One region of the Pantoea dispersa genome, then DNA from elsewhere that is predicted to be linked to it. Evidence: predicted binding sites of a transcription regulator. Region 1 holds the regulator's gene; the other holds the start of a gene.

Region 1 (4,213 bases):
TTTACCCACCAGCTGATCGCGTTTCCCCTCGATCACGGTCAAATCGTCGTCGGTCAACTTGCCCCATTTCTCTTTAAACTTCCCTTTAAACTGCTTCCAGTTTCCGCTCGCTTCGTCTTTGTTCATAACAATCCTCCACGTCTTCCTGAGTGAGATGGTGTATTTCTCATGTAATGCCGGAAATAACCATATAACGCGCTACTTATCTGCGCCGTTTGAGATAATTATAGTAGCCGCTTCGGATTGTGCACGGAATTACAGATTATTCTGGTGCCTGCGCTGCGCTTATGGCTGGCTGAACCAGCTGTCACGCTGCCAGTGGCGGCGCCACATCCACCCCAGAGTCAGGCCACGCAGCGCCAGAAACACCGTGATCGCCAGCCATAAACCGTGATTCCCTAACCACGGCAGCGTCAGCAAAGTGATACCGAAACCGGCTGCTGCCATGATCATGCTGTTACGCATTTCGCGGCCGCGTGTCGCGCCGATGAACATACCGTCCAGCAGATAACACCAGACGCCGATCAGCGGTAAAATTACCTGCCACAGCAGAAAGCGATCGGCCATCTCACGCAACGGTTGCAGCGAGGTAAGCAGCGCAACAATGTGCGGGCCGCTGAGCGCATAAATAAGCGCAAACAGCAGCGCAACGATACCCGCCTGACGACAGGCGGCATGCCAGATCAGCAGCAGCTGGCTGCGATCTTTTGCCCCTACCGCTTCACCCGAGCAGGCTTCCACCGCGTAAGCAAAGCCGTCCAGCGCATAGGCAGTAAACGTCAGGAACATCAACAGCACCGCATTAACCGCGACCACATCCGGTCCGATGCGTGCACCCAGCAGGGTCAGCGAGGCGAAGCAGATCTGCAGCATGAGCGAGCGCAGCATGATGTCGCGATTAAGGCGAAATAACCGTGCCGCGTCACCGCGCCAGCTGTTTTTCAGCAGTTTGAAATCGATACCGCGCAGTTTCAGCACGCGCGCCACCATCCATAATCCCACTGCCAGCGTCACGTATTCGGCCAGCGCCGTGGCGGCGGCAGCACCGGCAACGCCCCAGTGCAGTTTCAGCACCAGCAGCAGATCGAGCAGGATGTTGACCAGGTTTCCGACAAGCAGCAGCACCATCGGCGCACGCGCATACTGCACGCCCAGCAGCCAGCCGAGAATCACCAGGTTAGCCAGCGTAGCCGGTGCGCTAAGCCAGCGGATTTCAATGAAGATCTGCGCCTGCTGCTGGACTTCCGCGCTGCCGCCCATCAGCGTTGCCGCCAGGCTACTGGCAGGAGAACGCAGCAGCGCCAGCAACAACCCGGCGGCGAGGGCGATCAGCAGCGGCTGCATCAGTGCGCGCGCCAGTGCCTGTTTATCGCCGGCCCCGAACGCCTGTGCGGTTAAACCGGTGGTGCTCATACGCAGAAACAGCAGCAGCATAAAGATGAAGCTGGTTGCCGTGGTGCCTACGGCCACGCCGCCGAGGTAGATCGGGCTATCAAGATGGCCAATCACGGCGGTATCGACCACGCCGAGCAGCGGCACGGTGATATTGGAGAGGATCATTGGCAACGCCAGTCGCCACAGCGCTTTATCAGAAGAGGAAAATAGCTGCATCAGCCCCATCCCGAGGGTTACGGTGGTCGGCCTGAGCGAGCGCCTTACGGGCCGGGAACAAAAGTATGATTAGAGCAGACTGCGGACAGCGCGCGAGCGCCGCCGCAGCGGGGGAGATCAACCGGGTTTCAGAGCCACTCGCCGTTGCGCACGATGCCTACGGCCAGCCCTTCCACGGTTAGCGACTGTTCACGGGTATCCACGACAATCGGCTGGAAATCATTGTTTTCCGGCAGCAGCTGGACAATCGCGCCCTGCTTCTTCCAGCGTTTCACCGTGACTTCATCATCGATACGCGCAACCACCACCTGGCCATTGCGCACTTCCTGCGTTTTATGCACCGCGAGCAGATCACCGTCCATAATGCCGATATCTTTCATCGACATACCGCTGACGCGCAGCAGGAAATCGGCAGAGGGTTTGAACAGGTTGGCGTCAACCTGATAGTGGGCTTCGATATGTTCCTGCGCCAGCAGCGGTTCACCGGCGGCGACGCGACCGATCAGTGGCAGCCCTTCACTCGCCTCTTCTTCCATCAGCAGGCGGATACCGCGCGATGCACCGGAGACGATTTCAATGACACCTTTACGCGCCAGCGCTTTCAGGTGCTCTTCAGCAGCGTTAGGCGAGCGGAAGCCCAGTTGCGAAGCAATTTCAGCACGCGTTGGCGGCATGCCGGTCTGATTAATATGGTCGCGAATCAGGTCATAGACCTGTTGCTGCCTGCTGGTTAACGCTTTCATCCCGCCCCCTGGTTGTTTATACAGTCGCTGTGAGTATATACAGGTATTGGCGAAATGAAAACCGAAACAGAGGGAAAAATCAGCGGCTTGATGAATGTGGAATGTTTATCGCAAATGCGACCAAAGCAGCGCGATCCAGACAAACAGAGCCAGTAAGATAGCCAGCAGTACCGCCGCCGAGCCCATGTCTTTGGCGCGTCCCGCCAGCGGATGGCGCTCCTGACCGATGCGGTCCACCACGGCTTCGATGGCACTATTAAGGATCTCAACAATGACCACCAGCACCACCGAGCCAATCAGCAACACACGCGTAATGGCATCGACATCCAGCCAGCAGGCAATGGCAACCGCGACCAATGCGGCAATCGCTTCCTGGCGAAAAGCGGCTTCATGCTGCCAGGCAGCGCGCAGCCCCTGCCAGGAATAACCGGCGGCTTTAATGATTCTCAGGAAACCGGTGACGTTATTTGCCATGTTGTGGAACCCTTAACTGTTTTTGACGTCAATGTCTGGGCGCGCGAGGTGGCACAGCCACAGATCTTCGCCGCACTTTCTGGTATGCTTGCCGCGCTTTGCTAACAAGAGGCTTCAAGTTGTCTATGTCAGGTTGGCGTAAACTCTATTACAAATTGTTGAATTTACCACTCTCTATTTTGGTAAAAAGTAAGGTCATTCCGACCGATCCGATCTCGGAACACGGTATCGATCCGACCCGTCCGGTGATGTATGTTTTGCCTTATGATTCAAAGGCAGACCTGCTCACGCTACGCGCACAGTGCCTGAAGCACGATCTGCCGGATCCGCTGGCGCCGCTGGAGATTGACGGCACCCTGCTGCCGCGCCACGTATTTATTCACGATGGGCCGCGCGTCTTCCCCTATTTCGTGGCGAACCCGGAGTCGGTCAAGCTGTTCCATGACTATCTCGATCTGCACCGCAACAATGCGGCGCTGGACGTACAGATGCTGCCGGTTTCCGTGATGTTTGGCCGGGCGCCAGGCCGTGAAATTCAGGGCGAACCGACGCCACATCTGCGTATTCTTAACGGTATACAGAAGTTCTTTGCCATCCTGTGGCACGGCCGCGACAGCTTTGTCCGCTTCTCACCCACGGTTTCACTGCGTCAGATGGCCACCGAACACGGTACCGATCAGTCGATCGCGCAGAAGCTGGCACGTGTCGCGCGCATTCATTTTGCCCGCCAGCGGCTGGCAGCCGTCGGCCCGCGTCTGCCGGCACGCCAGGATCTGTTCAACAAGCTGCTGCAATCCAAAGCGATTGAGAAAGCGGTTGAAGACGAAGCGCGCAGCAAGAAGATTTCGCATGAAAAAGCGCAGCAGAACGCCATCGAAATGATGGAAGAAGTGGCGGCGGATTTCTCGTACGAAGCGATCCGCGTGACTGACCGTGTGATGGGCTGGCTGTGGAGTCGGCTCTATCAGGGCATTAACGTGCACGGCGGCGAACGCGTGCGCCAGCTGGCGCAGGATGGTCACGAAATTGTTTACGTGCCCTGCCACCGCAGCCACATGGATTATCTGCTGCTGTCCTACGTGCTCTATCATCAGGGCCTGGTACCGCCGCACATTGCTGCCGGTATCAATCTCAACTTCTGGCCAGCCGGACCGATTTTCCGTCGCCTCGGTGCCTTCTTTATTCGTCGTACCTTCAAAGGCAACAAGCTCTACTCCACGGTGTTCCGCGAGTATCTGGGCGAGCTGTTCAGCCGCGGCTATTCGGTTGAGTATTTTGTTGAAGGCGGGCGCTCACGTACTGGCCGTCTGCTCGACCCGAAAACCGGCACGCTGTCGATGACGTTACAGGCGCTGCTGCGCGGCGGCAGCCGTCCTATCACCTTT
Region 2 (4,213 bases), 1.0 Mb from region 1:
CTCTGGCGTGGCGGCAATGGTAAACAACGGTTCGCTCGGCGTGTCATCAACCAGATCTTTCATCGGAGAGAAATCAAACGCGGCTGAGGTATCCAGATTAAATACCGGCGCGCTCTCCTGCTCAGGCTGGCTGTAACGCTGTTGCTGCTGCTGAGCAAACTGCTGCGCCAGCTGGGCCTGCTGCAGCGCCTCTTCATCTTCTTCCTCTGCCGGCTGCTGCCAGCTGTCACCGTACCGCTGTTGCTGCTGCGAATGGAACGCTGCGCGCAGCTGGGCTTCCTGCAGCGCAGCATTATCATCATCGTGCGGCTGGGGCACTTGCCAGCTGGCGCTGATTTCCGGCTGCTGCTGGTCGGCCTCTTCACGTGCCTTCTCTTCTGCCATGCGTTGCGATGGCAGTTTGATACCGTATGAGGCCAGCTCACGCCGGGTTGGCAGCTTAACCTTGTTAGGACGCGGCAGTTCCGGGCCGATGCCCTGTTTCACCTGCGGGTTGTAATCGCGCTCCGGCACCACATCAAAGGCTGGCGTGTAAGCCGCAGAGCGGGCAGCAGCGGCGGCCGTCGCTGAACCGAGTGCGGCAGCGGCTGCCGTATTCAGCGGTGTGGCGGCCTGATCGGCACTCTGCCAGTTACCCATGCGCGGGCCATCGTCTTCTTCAGCGAGCGAGAAGGCGTCGGCGGCCGGTGACGCAGGCACTTCGAAGCGATATAACGGAGGAGCCGCTGGCGCGGACTCTGCTGGCGAAATAGCTGGCGTCGCAGGCGCACTGGCAACGGATGCCGATGCCGGCGCAGCTGCAGCCAGCTGTGACGGCGCAGGTTGTGGAGCTACGTTTACCGCCGGTGCGGAGGGCTCAGGTGCCGCGACGGACGGCACCTGACGTGCGGCGTCGCTGGTGGCGGCCAGCGTAGCCGCGGTAGCCGCACTGGCTTTCGCCAGCAGGGGATCGTCGCTGGCGACTTCAGCCACAGGTTCCGCTACCTGTCGGGGCTTAGCCAGCAGTACGTCATCTTCGTCGTCCTGAGCCGGCGCAGCGCGCAGTGGCGGAACCGCGTCGTCGGGGTGCGCCTCGTCGTAGTCGTCTTCTTCCTGCCAGGGTTCATCATGGCGCGAGCGGTTGCTGGCAAAGGTCAGCACGCCCATCACCACGCTGCCGATCTTCTCGGCAATCGCCAGCCAGGACCAGCCGGTATAAAGCGTGATACCCGCCGCCCAGACGCACAGCAGCGTCAGCGTGCCACCGGCACCGCTGAACCACGGCGCCATCGCATTGCTCACCAGGCTGCCAATTACGCCGCCGGAGGCAAAATACCAGATATCGTCCACGTTCAGCGCAGCCAGTCCGCAGGTAGTCACCACCAGCGCCAGCACGCCAATCAGCCGCAGGCCCACCGCAAAATAGTCGATGTAATCCTGGCGATCGCGCTGACGGAAGGTGATCCAGCACAGACCAATAATTACTGGCGGAATGGCGTAGGCCATCACACCAAAAATAAACAGCAGGGTATCGGCCAGCCATGCGCCCACGCTGCCGCCCAGATTGTGGATCGGCTCGTGCCAGGCGGTTTGTGACCAGCTGGGATCGGAGGGATTAAAGCTAACCAGCGACACCATCAGATAGATGGCAAACAAGGCCACCAGGATGAGCAACGCTTCCAGCAGCCGACGTCCGCTGCTCAGTGGTTGTAATGAAACGTCTTTATCTTCTGTATATTCCTGGCTCAAGAGAACTCTCCAGGTGCCTGTAAATTAAGAAGGCAACAGCGCCAGGCTTGCCTGACGCTGGTCCTGTATGAATTCACAGGAGTGTACCGAAATCCTGCAAGCTTTGCACCTGCCCTGCGTTACCGGGTCTTAATCACCAGACGATTGCTCTGTTTGACCTCTTCCATCACCACGTAGGTACGGGTGTCGTTGACGCCCGGCAGGCGCAGCAAGGTCTCACCCAGCAGTTTACGGTAGGCGGACATATCCGGCACGCGGGTTTTCAACAGGTAGTCAAAGTCACCGGAAACGAGGTGACATTCTTGAGTTTCCTCAAGTTTTTGTACGGCAGCGTTAAATTGTTCAAACACATCCGGTGCGCCGCGATTCAGAGTAATCTCAACGAATACCAGCAGTGAAGCATCGAGATAGTGCGGGTTCAGCTGCGCGGTGTAGCCCAGAATGAAACCCTGACGTTCCAGGCGACGTACGCGTTCAAGACAAGGTGTTGGCGAGAGGCCGACACGTTTTGAAAGCTCAACGTTGGAAATACGACCGTCTTTCTGCAGTTCATTCAGAATATTTCTGTCGATCCGATCCAGATCTTTTCCGGGGCGTTTCTTGTTGTCTACCATTATTATTGTCTCTCTTAATTCCTTCCCTTTACCTGCCAAACCCTGAAAACGTTCAATGTTCAGGGCCTTACTGAAGTGAAGTCTTTAAGCCTGTGCAGTAACGCGACCATCCGTATGACGCATGCTGTCTGTCCACATCATGCGTCATTACCAATGTCAGGCTGAGTTTATTTGGCGAAATTGCGCAAAACAGAGCTGAAATTCTGTTTCGAACCGCTAAATTTTCTCTGCTTCTGACAATGTTTTCGCAAAAGCGCAGGCGATTGTCAAAGTAAAACATCCAAATTCAGTACAAGATGCCAGACAGCATACTGGGTTGCTGTTTTTAAATGAGAATTTTTATACAGCTGCACCACAAATTGCCGAGCAATGCCCCCTTTTGGCGCAGCGCGCGTGCAGAATTGCCATTCATCGTCTACGCCGCTTGCAGTGATTGTTAACAAAATTGCTGAAACCTTTTTTTGCGACAGTAATTTCCCTACAATCGAAAACTATGTTGTCAGACACACACTGAGGAACGCATGAGTACGGCCAAACACAGTAAGCTGCTCATTCTGGGCTCCGGCCCTGCCGGTTACACCGCAGCGGTTTATGCCGCCCGCGCTAACCTGAACCCGGTTTTGATTACCGGACTGGAAAAAGGCGGCCAGCTCACCACCACGACTGAAGTCGAAAACTGGCCGGGCGACCCGCACGATCTGACCGGCCCTGCGCTGATGGAACGCATGCAGGAGCATGCTGAGAAGTTCAACACCGAAATCATCTTTGACCATATTCACACGGTTGATTTACAGAACCGTCCGTTCCGCCTGACCGGCGACAGCGGCGAATACACGGCGGATGCGCTGATCATCGCGACCGGTGCTTCAGCGCGCTACCTTGGCCTGCCGTCAGAAGAGGCATTCAAAGGCAAAGGGGTTTCGGCCTGCGCCACCTGTGATGGTTTCTTCTATCGCAACCAAAAAGTCGCGGTTATCGGCGGCGGTAACACGGCCGTTGAAGAGGCGCTCTATCTGGCGAACATCGCTTCCGAAGTGCACCTGATTCACCGTCGTGACAGCTTTCGCGCTGAGAAAATCCTGATTGACCGCCTGATGGAGAAAGTGCGTAACGGCAACATCGTGCTGCACACTGACCGCGCGCTGGATGAGGTGGTAGGCGATCAGATGGGCGTCACCGGGTTGAAACTCTCGTCAACCAAAGGTGAAGCCCCGGTCTCGCTGGAAGTGGCGGGCCTGTTTGTCGCCATCGGTCATAGTCCGAACACGGCGATTTTCGATGGCCAGTTGGATCTGGAAAACGGCTATATCAAAGTGCAGTCCGGCCTGCAGGGCAACGCCACGCAGACCAGCGTGCCGGGCGTGTTCGCTGCCGGTGACGTGATGGACCACATCTATCGTCAGGCCATTACCTCTGCCGGTACCGGCTGTATGGCCGCGCTGGATGCGGAACGTTATCTGGATGGTCTGGTTAAAAACGATAAGTAAGTTGTTAATTATCTGATCATAATTGCACTGAGGCGGCCACTTTTGGTCGCCTTTTTTATCGCCTGCGTGCTACAGTTCTGCCACCCGTCTGTCCGGCATTTAGCGTCGGATTTTGCCTCTCGTCACGGTGATCAAACGGCTTCGCATGAACAAATCACGGCAACACGAACTGCTGCGCTGGTTACGCCAGCAACGTCATCATGGCGCACACAGCCTGCGACTGGCTTCGCTGGCAGGTTTTGCTGCGGCGTTAATTCTCATCGCCCAGGCCTGGCTACTGGCTTCCCTGCTGCAAAAACTGCTGGTGGAACAGCAACCCCGCGCTGAACTGGTGAGTGATTTCCTGTTACTACTGCTGTGCTTCGCACTGCGCGCCGCGCTGCA

What was found. The regulator LexA, encoded in region 1, represses DNA repair genes until DNA is damaged. The targets are predictions, from matches to a motif close to TNCTGTATGTACATACAGNA.
Region 2: the regulator LexA is predicted to act here: its motif matches at 1,790-1,809, upstream of K7H94_RS12125 (DNA translocase FtsK 4TM domain-containing protein).

Annotation. Positions count from the first base shown of each region.
Region 1 is NZ_CP082346.1:3,606,920-3,611,132, forward strand. It holds gene K7H94_RS16875 (CsbD family protein) at 1-126, opposite strand, end outside; gene dinF (MATE family efflux transporter DinF) at 286-1,611, opposite strand; gene lexA (transcriptional repressor LexA) at 1,740-2,354, opposite strand; gene K7H94_RS16890 (diacylglycerol kinase) at 2,460-2,828, opposite strand; gene plsB (glycerol-3-phosphate 1-O-acyltransferase PlsB) at 2,954-4,213, shown strand, end outside.
Region 2 is NZ_CP082346.1:2,598,696-2,602,908, forward strand. It holds gene K7H94_RS12125 (DNA translocase FtsK 4TM domain-containing protein) at 1-1,728, opposite strand, end outside; gene lrp (leucine-responsive transcriptional regulator Lrp) at 1,848-2,342, opposite strand; gene trxB (thioredoxin-disulfide reductase) at 2,864-3,829, shown strand; gene cydD (heme ABC transporter permease/ATP-binding protein CydD) at 3,975-4,213, shown strand, end outside.